DNA from 3 places in the Haloimpatiens massiliensis genome. Region 3 is predicted to be linked to each of the others. Evidence: riboswitches for the same ligand, from Rfam matches in the RefSeq annotation. Region 3 holds a riboswitch; each other region holds the start of a gene.
What was found. Region 3 has a riboswitch for glycine ahead of C1715_RS07615 (GrdX family protein). Riboswitches for the same ligand answer to the same signal wherever they lie in the genome.
Positions count from the first base shown of each region.

Region 1: another riboswitch for glycine. It lies ahead of gcvT (glycine cleavage system aminomethyltransferase GcvT); the one in region 3 lies ahead of C1715_RS07615 (GrdX family protein).
Region 2: another riboswitch for glycine. It lies ahead of C1715_RS04370 (DUF503 domain-containing protein); the one in region 3 lies ahead of C1715_RS07615 (GrdX family protein).

Region 1 is NZ_LT854640.1:1,854,229-1,857,448, reverse strand. Features, by position in the region: gene gcvH (glycine cleavage system protein GcvH) at 1-262, opposite strand, end outside; gene gcvT (glycine cleavage system aminomethyltransferase GcvT) at 434-1,537, opposite strand; glycine riboswitch at 1,686-1,783, opposite strand; gene C1715_RS16950 (MFS transporter) at 2,043-3,220, opposite strand, start outside.
Region 2 is NZ_LT854637.1:263,612-266,831, reverse strand. Features, by position in the region: gene C1715_RS04380 (hypothetical protein) at 1-37, opposite strand, end outside; gene C1715_RS04375 (hypothetical protein) at 42-812, opposite strand; gene C1715_RS04370 (DUF503 domain-containing protein) at 996-1,277, opposite strand; glycine riboswitch at 1,722-1,823, opposite strand; gene C1715_RS04365 (hypothetical protein) at 2,181-2,438, shown strand; gene C1715_RS04360 (DMT family transporter) at 2,556-3,220, opposite strand, start outside.
Region 3 is NZ_LT854639.1:509,639-512,858, reverse strand. Features, by position in the region: gene C1715_RS07625 (tRNA (cytidine(34)-2'-O)-methyltransferase) at 1-272, shown strand, start outside; gene C1715_RS07620 (DegV family protein) at 450-1,310, shown strand; glycine riboswitch at 1,482-1,593, shown strand; gene C1715_RS07615 (GrdX family protein) at 1,750-2,124, shown strand; gene trxB (thioredoxin-disulfide reductase) at 2,138-3,070, shown strand.

The DNA of each region.
Region 1 (3,220 bases), on a different contig from region 3:
CTACGTCGTCATCTAGAGCTTCATTCACTTCTATAACTTTGCCATCTATAGGCATATAAACATCAGATGCAGCTTTAACTGATTCTACAACGCTTAGAGCATCCCCTACAAGAATTTCGTCGTCTACTTCTGGAAGTTCCACATAAACTATATCTCCAAGGGCATCTTGTGCATAGTCTGTTATTCCTATGTAAGCATTATCTCCATCTAATTTTACCCATTCATGTTCTTTAGAATAATATAAGCCTTCTATAACTTTCATAATTTAAAAACCTCCTAAGTTTTATTTTAAAATTTATTTTAGTTATAATTTATTATTTTGTTATAAATACTAACTTAAATTCAATAATTACAATGTTATTATTGAATGAGTTTAATTTTGAAATTTTAACTATTTTTATGATTTTTTATAAACTATCTTTATAAATTACTTTTATTTTTTGTAATTTCTCTTGTAGAAACTCTTTTTTATTATTCTAGCAGGTTTTATATTTTTTCTTATTTTTATTCCTATTTCAGAATCAAGAGTTGAATATTCAGCATTTATAAGAGCTAATCCTATAGTTTTCTTTAAAGTTGGTGAAGAATAACCTGTTGTAACAAAGCCTATTTTAGTATCATCCTTGTACACTTCATAGCCATGTCTTGGAATACCTTTTTCCATTTGGAAAGCTACTATTTTTTTCTTTAGTCCTTCTGCTTTCTGCTTAACTAAGGCGTCTTTACCTATGAAATCGTTTTTATCTAGTTTAACAAAGAAACCTAATCCAGCTTCAAGTGGAGTTATTTCATCTGAAAGTTCATTTCCGTATAATGGAAGATTAGCTTCAAATCTTAAAGTATCTCTGGCACCTAATGCGGAAGGTTTTAAACCCTTATCTTTTCCATATTCTAAAATACTATTCCATACTTTTTCTATTTCCTCTGCAGAAGAGAAAATTTCAAAACCATCTTCACCAGTGTATCCTGTTCTTGAAACTAAACATTTTACACCATCAATAATCACTTCTCTATTACAGTAGAAGAATTTAATAGAATCTAAATCTGTGTGCGTCAAGCCTGAAAGTATTTTTTGAGCCTCTGGACCTTGTAGAGCAACTTGACCTATTTTATTTGATATATTATCTACGGTTACATTGAATTTTTTAGAATTATCCATTAACCAATTTACATCTTTATCAGTATTAGCTGCATTTATTACTAAGAAAAAGTGCTCATCATTGAATTTGTAAACTAAAATATCATCTACTACACCTCCATTTGGATAGCACATAAGAGTGTATAGAGCTTGATTTTTTTCTAGTTTGGAAGCATCATTTGTAATTATATATTGGATAAAGCTAAGAGCATCTTTGCCTTTTACATTCACCTCTCCCATGTGTGAAACGTCGAATAAGCCAGCAGCAGTTCTTACTGCTTCATGTTCTTGAATAATTCCTTCGTATTGAATAGGTAATTCCCAACCAGCAAAATCCACCAATTTCCCGCCTAATTTAGTATGGGCATGAAAAAGGGGAGTTCTTTTTAAATTTTCCATAATTGTCCTCCTTTCATAATACAATTAAATAGTAATTTTAGATAAATATTAAGCTTAGTCCTCATTTTGAAATTAACTATTATAACTATAATTAAATTTTTATAAAAAAATAACAGAGGAATACAAAGGCATAGTAATTCCTTGTGCCTTTATACCCTCTGTACTTTTACCTGAGAATTTTTATATGGATTATGAACCATAGTAGTTCCTTCGGTGCCTTTAAAAGGTCTCTCCAGAGATCTATCCAATAGCATTATATTTGCCTGAAAGTTTCTACATAAATTTAGGCTGTTTATGTATTGCTCCTTCGGCTACCCAAAGGTATCTCATGCTATTGTCATCTAGAATATTTAATAATTTATTTATAAAACTTAATTAATCGCTTGTACATTTTAAAATTTATCACTTTTTATATCTTTTTTCAAGATAAAAACTATTCAAAATATTTATAAAATCTATAAATGCTATCGAGATTACAAATACATGTCTGTTTTTAGTTTTAAATTTAACAACACATGGAGGAAGTATTAACATTCTTTTTTATATATTTTTTCCGTATGTAAAAAGCAATGCTTCCAATAAGTCTAAAAAAACCTGATATGCATAAAGCAATATATATATTGGTATAAGATAATACAAGATTTCCAACCATAGGTGCTATAGATAAAGTTAGATTTGTGAAAGTAGCGTGTATTCCCACATATAAAAGCCTATTTTCTTCAGGACAAACTTCTAATAAAGAGCTTAAAATAACTGTGAGAGTACCAGAAGTGAAAAAACCAGTTATTAAACCTGTCAAAGTTAATATATATAAATTATAGGAAAGTGCATAAAAAATCGGTGTTATAGCCATGCCAAAAGTAGCAAACATTATTACGAATGCATTGCCCCTTTTTTGTATAAGTTTATTCCAATAACTATAGCAAAAAAACATAACTACATTAGAAGATACATTTATAATAGTAAGCCATAATTCATTGGCGTGTAGATATTTTATTTGATAAATGCTAAATAGTGGCCAGCCCATTTGCCATCCGAAGTGGAATATTAAGGAACAAAATAGAAAACCACTGAAAGTTTTATTTTTTAAAATTTTAGGTATTTGTACTTTTAAATCTTTAAGGGATTCTTTTTTCATTTGTATAGGATTTACTTCTTTTAATTTCATAAAAGTAGAAATTTCTATAAGTCCTACTATGAACGATAGTACGAATAAAATTTGATATAATACTACAGCTTGTTCATTATTATGGGCTACTATGTTAAATATTTCACCTAAAATAAGTAGAAAAATAATATTAAAAAGAGTAGAAAATTTATTTCTCAATGATATAGCAGTTGAACGATTGTGTTCTGGAAATATATCTCCTGAGAAACTTTGTAGCGACATTACAGATAAGGATTCAGGTAGGCTCATAAGTGTAAATAATACTATAAATATAGTGGGTCTATATCTAAGTGGAAAAAAAGGAACAAATGCAAAAGAGAAAATTATTAATCTGCTGAGAAGAAAGAACTTAGACATAGTTTTTTTCTTATTCTTTGTTTTACTTATAAGAATTATTCCAGGAAACATAAAAAAAGCGCCTATTAAGCCTGGTAAAGCGTTATATAAGGATAGATGAAAAGAGCCGCCTCCTAATCTAGTTATAAATTTGTCTGCAAAGGATTTATATAATGAAG
Region 2 (3,220 bases), on a different contig from region 3:
TTTTATTTTTCCAAGAATTTACCTTTATATAATTCATTAATTTACGCATAATTTTTCTTTTCTCCAAAATAATAAAATAATAATACGCCTATTATAAATAATATCACTTCATAAAGTATGACATTTAAACTAGTTAAATCTAAACTATAGCCTATATCAAAAAGAGTCATAACATTTAAATTTACAATCCTGTTAACTCCCACCATTTCAAATACAGTACCTGAAATTATTACATATATGTAAGGTAAAATTATGGTTAAATACTTATTTTCCACTATTGAAGATATTCCTAAAGCAAACGTAGAAAATACTGCACTAGAAATAAAAAATACTACTAACATTATAATTACATATGCTATTTTTGAATTATAAAATACACTGCTGAACGCACCTACAACCTCTGTTGACGTATTATTGATTCCATGTCTAATGATTAAAAATATTAGCATTATAATCTGTGGAATAACTAAAACCAAACCACTTACTAAAAAATTTACTACTAAGCGTATTTTAAGATATTTTTTTCTTTTCATTTTTAATAATATATAATTTAAAATACCAGACTTTTTATCTACAATATAAGTAGTCGCAGAAGGTATGCATGCAATTAATGGTGCCAACAATGGAAGATAACTTAATGGAAGACAAGCTGAACTTCTTATAAAAAAAATAATTCCATCAGCATTAGGATATGGAATTTTCAAATCATCTATATAAGGTATGACCAAGCATATAAATGTTATCGCCATACCCAAAAAAGTTATTTTTGAAAAAAAACATCTTTTAAATTCATTTTTAAAAAAGTTATACAAATTAATCCCTCCTTATGAAATATAAATTCTATACACTTATGTAAATACCTTCTATATTTAATAATTACATTTAAAAATTTAAAATTTTAGTTAATTAAAATTTTAAATAATAATGCGCAATCCTTAATATATTTTAATTAAGGATTGCGCATTATTATTAGCTCTTCATAAAATACTTTTATACTATAGTATCTCTATTTCAGTTCTCTCCACTATAGCATCCGTATTACCTTCTATAAAACCCAAAACATTTTGTGCCATGCTATTAGCATGTCTAGTATCGTTACTTACACAAGCAATGCCTAAGACTATTGATTTATGGTAATCTTGATTTTCAATCTCCGCAATGGAAACATTATATTTATTGTGAACTTTTGCAATTAAACTCTTAACTATCATTCTCTTTTCCTTTAAGGAATGAACCCAATTAGCATATAAATATATTTTAGCTGTTCCTATAATCATAATTTTACGCTACTTCTTGTAGCAGTCCCTCCCTTCTGTTATACCTTGCATCCTTATTTAATTTTTGTTGTAATTTCAAATATTTTTTATACTTCTTAATATAAAATATTTTTCATTTATTATAATTATAACCTTTTAGTAATGAAATAACCCAAAGTTACTATATTTATTAAAAAAACACCTAAAGTAGATCAATGAACACCTCCCGTCTACTTAACTGGTGACTGTTCACAATTTACTCTTTAAATTCTCTAAAAAACACTAATCCTCTTATAAACTGCTCTTTATACAAAAAAACATAAAACCCCTTGTGGGTTAAGGGATTTTATGTTAGGTAGTTTTATATTATTTTAGGGTAGTTTTATATGAATGTGGGATAAATTTGTTTGTTATCTTAAAATATATATAAAAAACAGGGAGTAGTTATAATAGTATACCTATTGCTAACTACTCCCTGTCCTTTTATCTGAAAGTTTCCTCAAACACATTCTAGTTTAAGTTGCTTCGTTGATGTCCCACTTAAGGGCTCTCTCCAGGGTTGTGTCAGATCATTGTATCAAACCTGAAAGCTTCAATATAGATTCATAGCATAATCTATACTTTTCTTCTACGGTTACCCTTATAAAGGATATCTCCAACGACCTTCATCCACCGATATTTAATTTTCTTTAACTTACAACTATATTTTAAATCCCATCTACTAAATAGTCAATAGTTTTTTTCTATTTTCCCTATTATTTTTATCAATAGTTTTTTATTTAACTATTACCACATAGATATGAGAGTTTATGGTAACATTTTTTCCTTGAATAATTAATTTCATTAGAGTATACTTAATAATGATTATTAATTCATAATATTTTAATTAAATTCATAATCTCTAATAAGACAGGAGGACATTTTATGGAAAATAAAGATTGGGAACAAATGGAGTTTGATAGAATTTTTGATTCTGTATACCAAAATTTAAAGGATCATAAAAGATTAGTTCCTGAATATTCAATAAAAGATTTAGAAAATTTTTTAGAAACTTTATATATAAGCGATGGAAATGATTGGGACGGTAGAGGTTCTGTTTCTAGTATAAAAAGTAATGCTACAATTGCTGCTTGTGAAACCTTCCTTTCAGAATGGAGAGAAGCTGAAAAAAAGAATAATTAACATATAAATACAAGGAGTACCTTTGGTACTCCTTTAAACTTTTTAAATACTTTATATCTAATTTTTATTGTTTTATAAAAATTATGTGGTAGCGCTTACACATTGTATAAAAAAATATTAGTCTTCTTTACCTTGAATAAGAATTACTGATAATACTATAAGTACCATACCTACTATCTGCCAAATTTCTAGTTGTTCTTTAAATATTAAAAATCCGAGTATAGTCGCTATAATAGGCTCTATACTACAAACTATACTGGCCTTACTAGATTCTACATATTGTAATGCCTTTACAAACGCACCATTTGGTATAACTGTTGCAAAGAAACCTATTGCAATAATATAAAACCACGCTGTAGGTGAAGTTGCGTTACTGAATAATACCCATGGTGGTCTGAAGAACCATAAGAAAATAGCTGCAAATAAGAAAGAATATACTAAATGAGTTTTATAGTGATACTTATTAGCTCCTATTTTACCCATTACATTTTGAAGAGCAACTGTAAATCCTGACATAACTCCAAGTATAATTCCTAAAAAACTTACCTTAAACGCTTCCACATTGTAAGCTCTTACAACTAGTAAGCATCCAATTATAGATAATACTAAAGCCATTATCTTCTTTCTTGTAAGCTTTTCATTGAATAAAAATCTAGACATAATCATTACAAATATAGGATTAGTAAAAAGTAAAACGGATGCTGTAGCTATACTAGAATATTTAACTGCATAGGTAAAGGTTAAAAACATCCCGTCTAAAGTTACTACTCCATATATTAAGA
Region 3 (3,220 bases):
ATATGAAAGAAAAATATCAAGATGCTAATTTTTATTTTATAACAACTCATGGTGAAAATTACTATACGGATGTGCAGTTCAAAAAAGGAGATTTTATAATATTTGGAAGAGAATCATCAGGACTTCCGGATTATATAAGAGAAAGCTTCCCAGAAAGATGTATAAGAGTTCCTATGGTGGAAACGACCACTAGATCTCTTAATTTATCAAACACTGTAGCTATAGTAGCTTATGAAGCTCTCAAACAGATGGGTTTTCCACATATGAAATAAGGCACATTCAAATAAATAACAAGTCAGTATGCTAGTCTATTTTGCGTCATACTGCGTCAGCAGAACCCGCCGATAGTCTTACTAGCGACGAAACCTATTTCCTTGTCTGACACAAAATATATTAGCATTTTTGATTTGTTATTTATTTTCATGTACCTAAGAGAGGAGAAATAGCGCATGGAAAAGATCAAAATTATAACAGATAGCACAGCTGATTTGCCAAAAGAAATAGTAGAAAAATACAACATAGAAGTGCTTCCTCTGTTTGTAAACTTTGGGGAGGAGTCCTTTAGGGATGGAGTAGACATAAAGTTAGAAGAATTCCTACAAAAGATGTATACTTCAGATGTTTTTCCAACTACTACTCAAGTGAATCCTCAAAGATTTTATGAATGCTATAAAAAGTATATAGAAGATGGGTATAAAATAGTTTCCATACATTTATCATCAAAAATGAGTGGAACTTATCAATCAGCTAAAATGGCTGTAGAAATGTTGTCAAGTGATTCTATACTTAAAAATGTAGAGGATATAATAGTTATAGATAGTTTAAATGTAACATCAGGACTGGGGATTTTAGTTATAGAAGCTTGCAAACTTAGAGAACAAGGAAAAACTATAAAAGAAATTGAAGATGGAATTATAGAGAGAATGCCTCATGTGAAGAGTTGTCTTGCTTTTTCAAGCTTAGATAACCTAGTGAAGGGAGGTAGATTATCTAAAGCAGCAGGGGTGATAGGAAATATATTAGGTATAAAACTTATATTAGAAGTAAAAGACGGAGAAATGGCTGTTATGGATAAAGTAAGAGGTGGAAAAAAAGCGGTAAAGACTATTTTAAGTTATATGGATGAAAAAGGCATAAAAGAGGGCGCAACAAGTATACTATTAAATGCAGATAATAAAGATATATTAGGAGAGTTAACAAATAAGATTAATTCAATGGACAGAGAATTCATAGAAGCTCATGTAGGCTGTATAGTAGGCACTCATTCCGGCGGAGGTGCTTGTGGTGTTTTCTTCATAGAAGAATATTAAAAAATACATTTATTTCAATTTGGACTTTTATAATTTTATAAATTATTTAACTATTTAATAAACTTATAGTATGTATACGAAAAACCAATGAAGAATTTAGGTTTTTTTGTAGAAAATTTATCAATATTCAGTTATAATGTAATCAAATAGATAATTAAATATTTATTATGGATGATGTTTATGGGAGATAATTTACTATATAGTATAGTAAATAGCCGAAGGAGTAAGTATTGTGAGCCGAAGCAATATGAATCTCTCAGGCAAAAAGGACCTAAAACTGACATAACTCTGGAAAGCCTTATGGGCACCGACGGAGCAAAACTCTCAGGTTATTAGACAGAGAATAAGAGGCATAGACAAAGTCTTTTATTTCTCTGTTTTTTTATGTACTTTTTTATATGCTTTTATGTGTAAAGGAGAATTTGTCGTGGTAGAAAATATGATAGTAATTACAAACAATCCCTTAGCTAAAGAAAAATTAGAAATGGAAGAAAGAGTTGTAAAAGTAATATTTATAAATGACGCTGTTATGAAGGTTTTTGAAAAAGTTAGGGATTATGTACATATAGGACATAAACTTTTGACACATCCACTTATGAGTAGTGTAAAACCTAATGAAACGCCGTACAGAACTGTGTGCGTGTCAGTAGTAGCTGAAAAATCTTTAGATATGCAATCGTTAACTATTATTGAAAACGCTATAGCTACTACGGATAAGTTTCTGAAAATGGGGAAAACTCCTAATTGGACAGAAAACGTATTAAATGATTTTCAAGTTATAGATTATGATTTAATATATCATGTATTAATTTAAGGAGGATGAAAGAATGGCACATATTTACGATACTATAATAGTAGGCGGAGGTCCAGCTGGATTATCTGCAGGACTTTATGCAGCAAGATCAAGAATGGACACTTTATTAATTGAAAGAGCCAAATTTGGTGGTCAAGCAACAACAACTGATGAATTAGAAAACTATCCAGGATCAATTGAAGATTGTACTGGAAGTAGCTTAACAGAAAGAATGAGAAAACAAGCAGAAGAATTTGGTGTAAGCTTTGTTAAAAATGAAGTAATGGATGTAGATTTCTCAGGAAAAACAAAAACAATTAAATGTAAGAGTGGAGAAACTTACGAAGCTAAAACTATAATAATAGCTACTGGAGCATATCCAAGATTAGGTGGATTTAAAAATGAAATAGAATTAAGAGGAAGAGGAGTTTCTTACTGTGCAACTTGTGACGCTGACTTCTTTACAGATTTAGATATAGCTGTTATAGGAGGAGGAGACTCAGCAATAACTGAAGCTATATACTTAACTAAATTTGCTGAATCAGTAACAGTAATACACAGAAGAGATCAATTAAGAGCTGCAAAATCTCTTCAAGAAAAAGCTTTCAAAAATCCAAAAATCAAATTCATATGGAACTCTGTAGTTGAAGAAGCTAAAGGTGATGAAATACTAGAAGGCTTAGTAGTAAAGAATAGAGAAACAGGCGAAGTTAGTGAATTAGAAGTTAATGGTGTATTCGTATTCGTTGGATACCTTCCAATATCAGAAGTATTTAAAGGAAAGGTAAAAATGAATGATAGAGGAGACATCGTAACTGATGAAGAAATGAGAACAGATGTTGATGGTGTATTTGCTGCTGGAGATATAAGAGAAAAATCATTAAGACAAGTTATCACAGCTGCTGCAGACGGAGCAATTGCTGCTACAAATGCAGAACACTATATAGAAAACAATTTTGCTGAGTAATATATATAAACAAAAGATCTTATAAAATTATAAAATAGGTTTAAAATTTTAATCATAAAGTTCGAAATAAATTGACTAAAAAATTTATAGAAAAATTTCGAAATAATTTGATTAAAAAATTTAATAAAAAAGTTCAAAAAATTGTAAATA